Regions from separate parts of the Paenibacillus motobuensis genome, predicted to be linked through region 1. Evidence: predicted binding sites of a transcription regulator. Region 1 holds the regulator's gene; each other region holds the start of a gene.
The links. Region 1 encodes Rex, which represses fermentation and respiration genes when NADH is low (regulators of the CRP and FNR family bind a similar motif). Its sites were predicted from a motif close to TTGTGAAATATTTCACAA; they were not measured.

Region 1 (3,207 bases):
ATAGACGATATGAGAGATATAATCAGTCCGCGGCAAGAAGTGAGCTTGGTCAGTGTTTACGGCGATCATGTCGGCCTTCATTCCAGCTGCCAATTTGCCCGTATTGTTCAAGTAGAGCGATTTCGCCCCATACTCTGTTCCCATACGAAGGGCTTCAAGGGCAGGTACGGCCGTTGGATCGCCGGACACCCCTTTATGGATCAGAGCGGCCAGCCTGATCTCCTCGAACATGTCGAGATTATTGTTGCTCGCTGGGCCATCTGTACCTAGCGACACCGTAACGCCTGCTTTCAGCAGCTCCGGTACCCGCGCTACCCCGCTAGCCAGCTTGAGGTTACTGCCCGGGTTATGAGAGATTGCCACCTTATGGGCGGCAAGAATCTCAATCTCTTCATCGGTCAGATGCACCGCATGAGCTACCAAAGATGGACGAGTAAAGAAGCCCAGATTAAGCAGATGTTGAACAGGACGAACGCCATACTGGTCAACATTTTGCTGGACCTCCGCTTTTGTCTCGGACATATGTGTGTGTAATGGCAAATTAAGATCATGCGCTGCCTGCACAAACTTCTCAATATAGTCCGGCGGGCATGTGTACGGAGCATGCGGCGACATCATTGTTGTAATCCGTCCTTCAGCCTTGCCGTGCCAATCACGAGCAATGCGGATCGCTTCGGCCAGCTTCTGATCCTGTAGTTCAGGTGGACAGAGGCCGATCACACCGCGTGTTAGAACACCTCGGATGCCCGATTCCTCAACAACCTTACCCACTTGATCCATATGATCATACATATCTAGGAAGGTCGTAGTTCCACCTTTGACCATTTCCAGGACAGATAAAGAAGCACCCCAATATACATCCTCAGGAGTAAATTTTGCCTCCATCGGCCACATCTTCTGCTCCAGCCATTCCTGCAGGACCATATCGTCTCCATAACCACGCAGCAATGACATCGCCGTATGCCCGTGTGAATTGACGAGGCCCGGCATGAAGAGCAGGCCTTTGCCATCATATGTCTCCGCACCTTCTACGCCCTCTGGGCGCTCCTCGCCGATATAAGAGATCGTATCTCCTTCGATCAGCATATAACCATGGACGATCGGATTTTTCCCGTCCAGTACTGCGAATGTACCATTCTTAATCAACCATTTACGACTCATCTTCCGGTAATTCCTTTCCGCTCTGCAAATAATAAGCAAGACTAATAAGGTCTGTTGTGAAATCTGCCGCATGGATACGCACGTCAGAAGGAACCTTGATGATTGTAGGCGCAAAGTTCAGAATCGCCCCTATACCTGCGGCAACGAGCTGGTCGGCAACGCGCTGCGCCTCCACATCAGGTACCGTAATAATCCCGATCTGAATATGCTTATCTCTTACAGTCTGTTCCAACTCCTCGATCGGCTGAATCGTAATGTCTTTGATCTTCTTGCCGATCTTGTCCGGGTTGGCGTCAAAGACTGCGATAATCCGCATATTATCCTTCACATAAGTATTGTAATTGGACAAGGCTTGCCCCAAATTACCGGCTCCGACAAGAGCTACATTAATCTGCTGGTCTAAATTTAGAATTTGCCGTATTTTCTCGATCAAGTATGAGACGTCATACCCGATCCCCTTCCGACCAAAATCGCCGAAATAAGCGAGATCTTTGCGGATTTGAGCTGGATTTAGATCCAGCTTCTGTCCGAGCTCCTGGGAAGAAACCGTCAAGACCTCGCGATGGCTTAATTCATTAAGAAACCGCAAGTATACAGGCAATCTGCGCACAACCGCATCTGAAATTTTTTCTGATTTCATATATTTTCCCCCTACAGGTGCATTTCGAAGAAATTACGACTCTTCGTCATCGTTTAACCATTCTGAGATCCGAGGAACCATCTGCGTAAGTGTCATATGTTCCATCTTCGGTCCCGGTAATGAATATAAAAAGTATTTGCCATAATAAGATTCCAAGATGCGAGTATCGTATACAACGACAATTCCTCGATCCGCGGAAGAACGAACTAGACGCCCAAACCCTTGCTTGAAGCGAATGACCGCCTGAGGTACCGACAGCTTCATGAAGGGGTTCTTCTTCTCTCTCTGAAGTCTTTCACTCTTAGCCTCAACCAGCGGGTGATTCGGCGGCTGGAACGGCAGGCGGACAATCGCCAGGCTCGTCAATGCTTCGCCAGGAATATCTACGCCTTCCCAGAAGCTGCTTGTCCCGAGCAGTACCGATGCTTGCTGCCCTTGAAAACGACGGGTCAGCTTCGTTCTGCTGCCGCTATCCATCCCTTGTCCAATGACGGTAATCCCTTCATCGACCAGCCGCTCTTTTAATGGGTCATATACTTGCCGCAACATCCGATAGGATGTGAATAGAACAAGCATCCGTCCCTTGGTAGCAATAGCTGTATCCGCCAAAGACTTCACCAAGGTCTCGATAAAATAATCATCGCCTACGCTGCCCTTAACGCTCGGGAAGTCCCGCGGTATGAGCACTAATGCTTGCTCCCGGTAATTGAAAGGAGAGGGCAGCATCGCAGTCATCAAGAGGTCTTCACTAGCTGCTTCCTGAAGACCGAGCTGTTCAATCACATATTGAAACGATTTATCAACGGTCAATGTCGCCGAAGTCATAACTACACTCTTCTTCTTATCGAAGAAATATGCCTTCAATTGAGCGCTGACATCAATCGGTACAGCAAAAATCTGCAATGAACGATTGCGATAATTCCCATTGGCTTCAAGCCAATATACCGTATTCTCATCCTCAAGCTTCATGAAGAAACGGAGTGTCTCACGTTCATTGGCCAAATCCTTGAGCAGTCCGCTGATATCCGTAATCAAGCTCTCTGCGCCGTAATCATCCTGTTCCTCGCGGATTTCGGCCACCATTCGCTCGCCCTTGCGGAGGATATCCCCCAAGGTAATATATATCGAGTTCTCCAATGTAGTTAGAGCATCCCAAGCCTTGGGCTTCTTATCGGGCAGGAGCCGGGTTACGAACTGCCCTGGATCTCCAGGGGCCGCATCGGAACGCTCAGATATTAAAGCAAATAACAGTTCGCTCAGTTTATCCCAATTCTCCTTTACCTCGATCAATGACGGATACATTTCATCAATGACCGTCATCCATTTCATCGCCGCTTCTGCTCCCGCTTGCTGGAGCATGAAGTGCAAGGATGGAAGCTGCCCCGTCTTGCTATCCTTGAACAATC
Region 2 (3,207 bases), on a different contig from region 1:
GCCGAACTCGAAACGGCGCAACCAGCCGACAGGAAGTTAATAGTTCCTCATCTTCGAACAGTTCCATCGGGCTTACATCCGCCGCGACTCCCCCATCCTTCAGCACGATCGCTCTATCAGAGGCCAGTATCTCTTCCGCGTCATGTGTTATAGAGATAATTGTATAATCGCCGCTTGTACTCATCTCTCTCATGATAGACTGCAGCTCCCCACGCGCCTTCTCATCCAGCATCGAAGAGGCTTCATCAAAGATAACGATACTCGGCTCCATGGCCAATATCGCAGCAACGGCCACCCGTTGCTTCTGCCCTCCGGACAGTTCCGCGGGGTGCTTGGACAACAGATGACCGATCTCTAACTTCTCGGCGTAACGCTTTACTCGTTCCACCATTTCTTCTCGAGGCAAGCAACGGCTCTCCAATCCGAAGGCGATATCTTCCTCCACCGTCGCACCGATAAACTGATTATCCGGGTTCTGGAATACCATCCCTATTTTTGGCCTGATGTGCGCAATCGTATCCTGGTTCAACTCAGTGCCTTCCACATAAATCTTGCCAGTGTTTGCGGCCAGCAGCCCTCCAAGCAATTTCGCCAGAGTCGATTTCCCACTGCCATTGGCTCCAACCAGAGTCACCCAGCTTCCAGCTGCAATTCGCAGATCGATATCACTCAGAATCTGCTGCTGCGGATGATAGGCAAAGGACACCTGCTGCAATTCATAAGCCAGTATTGTGTCTCTCATTTCTCTCTTCTCCTTTTCAGCCTTCTCATAGCAATCAGCGCCAAGCATCTGACCAACCATAGCCGCTATGCTAGAAATCCTTCGAACAAGGACAACTTCGATAAGGAAGGAACCAGATATCTAACGGCAATACCTACTGCAATCCCTGTAAGTACCCCCATAATCAGCAGCATCGGCAAATAGTAGAATATTTTCGTCGTGTTGAAATAAATACAAGCAGCGGTTAGCTGCCCGATATTATGGGCGATCCCGCCGACGATGCTAATACCGATGAAGCTAAGCTTATCGCGCCCAATCAGCAATAAGAACCACATCGCCACAAAGCTGAACAAAGCCCCCATGATACTAAATAAGAAGCTTGAGAACGTGCCGAAGATAAAGGCGGTCAGCAAAGTCTTAAGCAACACCATCATCATGGCATCCCGAGCTCGTAAGAAATAGAGACAGGTCAACACCATAATATTTGCAAGTCCCAGCTTAGCGCCAGGTACACCCATATTGAGGGGAATCAAGGATTCAACCATGCTTAACACGACAGCCACCGCAGCGAAGATAGCGACGATCACTGTTCTTTTAAGCGCGATATTAGACTGCTCATTTAACCGTTGCATCGATACCATCCTCCTCTGATGGGCCTTCGATCTCGACCATCAGTTTATGCGGAAGACAGATAATCGTACCTCCCGTCCGATCTACAAATCCGAAGGAAAGACATACTTTATCGGGGCAATCCGCATCAATCATTTCAATACCGTAATCATGAACTTTCAAAATATTAAGCCCATGTTCATTTTCCACTTCAATGGTCTGCTCTTCTTGAGTAAGAGTTACCTCTTTAAATAATTTCCCATCCACCGTAATTTTAGCAGTCCGAAGTTCGTTGTGATTTTTTTCACTTGCATCTCGATCAAACCATCGTGGAATAATAAAGGCCAATGCAATAATTACAACTAATCCGATCAGCAGAAGATCTCCGCGTTTCATGTGCAACTCCTTATTTCCTTATTTTTTGATAATATAAATCTTAGATGAACTCATTATACATGTAACTTTCATCACAGAAGTGTGATAAATGTCTCATCCCTTGTCTTTTCACAAAATAATCATTTAAAATTGAAGATATTTTTAATTGTGAAAATTTGTACTTTTAGTACCGTTCCATTTCTGCTACAATCAAGGACGATAAATGACAGGCAGAAAAGAGGTTAATCCGATGTATATGAAGAAAGCCGCTATTTTACTGGTAACGATGTCTCTCGCCGGTTCCCTGCTGGCTGGCTGTGGAAATTCGGGAAACAGCTCAGCTCCCGGCTCCAGCAGCGAGGCACAGAATAAAACCGTTGAACCTATGAAGGAAACCTACTTTATCTTTGATACGGTAGTAAATATCAAGATTTATGATCATCGGGCTACCAAGAAAAATCTCGATGAAATCGGAGATCTGCTGAAACAGATCGATAATCAGATCAGCAGAAATAACGAGAACAGCGAAATATACAAGGTTAACGCGAATGCTGGTATTGCTCCAGTCCAAGTGTCCAAGGAAACTTTCGATCTTGTCGCCTATGCTGTCGATTATGCCAAGCGTTCGGAAGGATTGCTGGACCCAACGATCGGCAGGCTTGTCGGCCTGTGGAACATCGGCCATGAAGGCGCCCATGTCCCTTCTCCCGAAGACATCGCCGCCATGCAGAAGCTGTGCGACTATCATAAGCTGGAGCTGAATGAAGCCAAGCATGAGCTGTACCTGACGGAAAAAGGCATGGACATCGACCTTGGTTCCTATGGTAAAGGCTACGCCGCTGACCGCGTATACGACTATTTGGCGGATCAAGGCTTCAATAGTGCGATTATCGACCTTGGCGGTAACGTCTTTGCCATGGGGCAGAAGCCTGGCGGCAAAGATTGGAACATCGGCATCCAAGATCCCGATCAGGAGCGCGGTAAACCAATTGGCACCGTTCCTGTGAATGATAAGACTGTCGTTACCGCAGGGATATACGAGCGTTATTTCATCGAAGACGGCAAAATGTATCCGCATATCCTTAATCCCAAGACAGGCTACCCTGTCGATAACAACATCAGCAGCGTTACAATCATTACCGACCGCTCGACCGATGCTGACACGATGGACACTGCGCTGGTTCTCATGGGCGTAGAAAAAGGACTGAAGTTTGCCGAGAGCATTCCCAACACAGAGGTTCTGTTCATTACCAAAGACAAGAAGCTGTATGCTTCACCCGGATTTAAAAAGCTGTTGAACAAGACAAATGATAGCTACACGTACGCTAACTAAACCAAATAGCTTACTTCAGCCACTATCTGATTATACACTATCCCGGCGGTACTTCTATACTGCCGGGAATTTTATATTTGTCTGCCTTTCCGCTGAACCGTTTTGCTTATGATTTCCGTTCAAATCGCAGTGCCATACTTTGCAGTACTATATAGGTAAGGAAATTAAG
Region 3 (3,207 bases), 170 kb from region 1:
ACGAAAATAACCGTTAAGACGGAATCGGGACGCAGCTATGAAGCTTCTCATGTTATTTTGGCCACTGGTGCGCTTACGGATTTAGCTAAGTCGATCGGAATTACACTTAAAGATGGAAGAGAGCCACGTATCAAGACGGTCATTGACACGGACGGTAACGGACGTACCAGCAAGCCGAGAATTTGGGCAGCAGGTACAGTAGCTGGTGTCAGCGTTCATACGATTATTACCGCTGGCGATGGGGCTAAGGTCGCGATTGAGATTATTAGCGAATTGAACGGTGAACGTTATGTTGACCATGACATTTTAAAATAAAATGAACTTTTGCAGAAGAGGCCTTCATTATTTTGAAGGCCTTTTCTTTTTTGTCTTTCATATGATTGTGATCTCATGAGCCGGGTGTATGAATACAAAAAACCTTCATCTTCCTGATGGGGGAAGATGAAGGTTAAGGGGATGGTGCCGAACCGATCGTCAGATCCGGCAAATTTCATTTGGACAGAGTTCACAGTGGCACATGTCCTGCAGCATAACAAGGTCTTTAATGACGATCATGCCGTTCACATATTCGAGCGCGTCTTTCTTGCGCAGATCGCTCAGCATACGGTTGACGCTCTCGCGGGTAGCACCGATCATGTTGGACAAGTCTGTATGTGTGATTTTCTTGTTAATGAGAATGGAATCGCCATAGGGCTCACCGTAAGTATTGCTAAGACGGATCAGAGTAGAGGTGAGCGCACCAGGTTTGCCGTACATCATCAAGTCACGGAATTTAGTCTGGGTTAGTCGGTGATGGATTCCCATCCATTTCATGAAATCGATTGAAAAATCGCAATGCTGACAAATCATGATCTCCAGATCCTTCTGCTCGATTACACCGACCTCGCTGTCTTCGATCACTTCAGCGGTGAAGCTGTGCTTCATACTAAAGAAAGGATCGGCCTGTCCGACCATATCGCCGCGACCATACATATATAGAATAAGTTCTTTACCTTCATCGGTAGATTTGGTTAATTTTACTCGCCCGCGCTTAATGTAGAATAGCTTATCGGAAAGATCGCCTTCCCAGAAAAGATGCGTTCCCTCGGGATAAGATTTATCCTTCATCGTAACAAGAAGCCTGTTGAAGTTTTGCTCGGAGAAACAACTTGTATTGCCGCGGGGCATGGTGGTATTTACGCTTTCACTCATCATCGATTTCCCCTTTTATACGAATTTGTTCTAAATTTTCTGAAAATTTTAAATTATTTTAAATTAATTATATAACGATTATTTGATTTTGGGTCGCCTCTAATACGTCTAAAAGTGTCTAATTTTTAACATTGTGACTAATTTCACTTTGGAAGCGTTATCCAATTGCAAATATGTTCGCTAAACGTGAAACTTAGTTTGTTAAATTGCTTAAAGTTTGGAACCCAAGCAAAATGGAATATAATATATGTAAGAACATGATGAAAATATACACCCAAAGCTGAAAGTTTTCAACTATTTTAAACTATGTGAAAAAATTCACTATACAAATGAAAATCGATATGCTATGATCAAACCATAAAGAGAAGCACAAAGCTTCCAAAGGATGAACCTACAAGTGAAATATTTCACGAACTCTAAAGACAGGTGCATCCATTAAACTTAGGAGGATGAGAGAGATGGCCGTTAAAAATGAAGTTGCGACCAAGGTTCAACAGCCAACTGCGCAAGAGTATGTTCAGACGTTGATTGACAAAGCAAACAAAGCACAAGAAGCTTTCATGGGAATGGATCAAGAGCAAATTGATTCCATCGTACAGGCAATGGCGCTTGCTGGTCTAGACAAACATATGTACTTGGCGAAGATGGCCGTAGAAGAAACCGGCCGCGGCGTGTACGAGGACAAGATCATTAAGAACATGTTCGCTACGGAATACATCTACCACAGCATCAAGTATGATAAGACGGTTGGTGTTATTGAAGACAATGAATATGATAGCTTTCAGAAAATCGCCGAGCCGGTCGGTATCATCATGGGGATCACTCCAGTAACCAACCCGACATCGACGACGATCTTCAAAGCCCTTATCGCGATCAAGACCCGTAACCCGATTATTTTCGGATTCCATCCATCCGCTCAACGCTGCAGTGCTGAAGCAGCCCAAATCTTGCTTGATGCGGCGATTAAACATGGCGCACCTGCCGATTGCATTCAATGGATCGAGAATCCATCCATGGATCGTACGAATGCACTGATGAATCATAACGACATTGCCTGCATCTTGGCCACTGGCGGTTCTGCAATGGTTAAGGCAGCGTACAGCTGCGGCAAACCAGCTTTGGGTGTAGGACCTGGTAACGTTCCATGCTTCATCGAGAAGAGTGCAGACATCGATCAAGCCGTAAATGACCTCATCCTATCTAAGACATTCGACAACGGCATGATTTGTGCTTCTGAACAAGCGGTTATTATCGAAGAACCGATCTTCGATCAAGTAAAGAAGAAAATGATAGCTAACGGATGCTATTTTGTAAATAAAGAAGAAGCTGGTAAATTGACCAAGGGAGCAATTAATGCGGATAAATGTGCCGTGAATCCGGCGATCGTAGGTCAATCTGCTGTAAAAATTGCTGAAATGTGCGGTATCGATGTACCTGCAGGAACTAAAATTCTCGTGGCAGAAATTGATGGTGTAGGTCCTAAATTCCCATTGTCTGCTGAGAAGCTTAGCCCAGTGCTGGCCTGCTACAAGGTGAAGAATGCAGAGCAAGGCATCAACCTCGCACTTGAAGTTGTATCGTTCGGCGGAATGGGTCACTCCTCGGTCATCCATTCGAATAATGATGAAGTAATCAAGAAGTACTCCGACCGTATGCCTACATGCCGGATCCTGGTTAACCAGCCATCTTCGCAAGGCGGTATCGGCGATATCTATAATACGAACCTGCCATCGTTGACACTGGGCTGCGGCTCGTATGGACGCAACTCGACATCGTCGAACGTAACAGCCGTCAATCTGATCAACGTGAAAAGGGTGAATCATCGTACCGTGAATATGCAATGGTTCAAAGTACCGAACAAGATTTATTTTGAAAAGGGATCTACTCAATATCTTGCCAAAATGCCTGACATCAGCCGCGTGTTGATCGTGACAGACCCAATGATGGTTAAACTGGGATATGTAGAGAGAGTGGAGCATTATCTCCGTCAACGCCAAACGCCGGTTGCGATTGAAG

Region 2: a site for Rex is predicted at 1,872-1,889, ahead of ABD014_RS00740 (FAD:protein FMN transferase). Genes of this name have one in related genera too.
Region 3: a site for Rex is predicted at 1,498-1,515, ahead of adhE (bifunctional acetaldehyde-CoA/alcohol dehydrogenase). Genes of this name have one in related genera too.

Annotation. Positions count from the first base shown of each region.
Region 1 is NZ_BAAACX010000016.1:201,528-204,734, reverse strand. Features, by position in the region: gene ABD014_RS18890 (amidohydrolase) at 1-1,161, opposite strand, end outside; gene ABD014_RS18885 (redox-sensing transcriptional repressor Rex) at 1,151-1,801, opposite strand; gene dinG (ATP-dependent DNA helicase DinG) at 1,835-3,207, opposite strand, start outside.
Region 2 is NZ_BAAACX010000002.1:155,785-158,991, forward strand. Features, by position in the region: gene ABD014_RS00725 (energy-coupling factor transporter ATPase) at 1-742, opposite strand, end outside; gene ABD014_RS00730 (Gx transporter family protein) at 808-1,353, opposite strand; gene ABD014_RS00735 (NusG domain II-containing protein) at 1,337-1,726, opposite strand; gene ABD014_RS00740 (FAD:protein FMN transferase) at 1,956-3,038, shown strand.
Region 3 is NZ_BAAACX010000016.1:33,469-36,675, forward strand. Features, by position in the region: gene ABD014_RS17985 (NAD(P)/FAD-dependent oxidoreductase) at 1-315, shown strand, start outside; gene ABD014_RS17990 (Crp/Fnr family transcriptional regulator) at 475-1,191, opposite strand; gene adhE (bifunctional acetaldehyde-CoA/alcohol dehydrogenase) at 1,650-3,207, shown strand, end outside.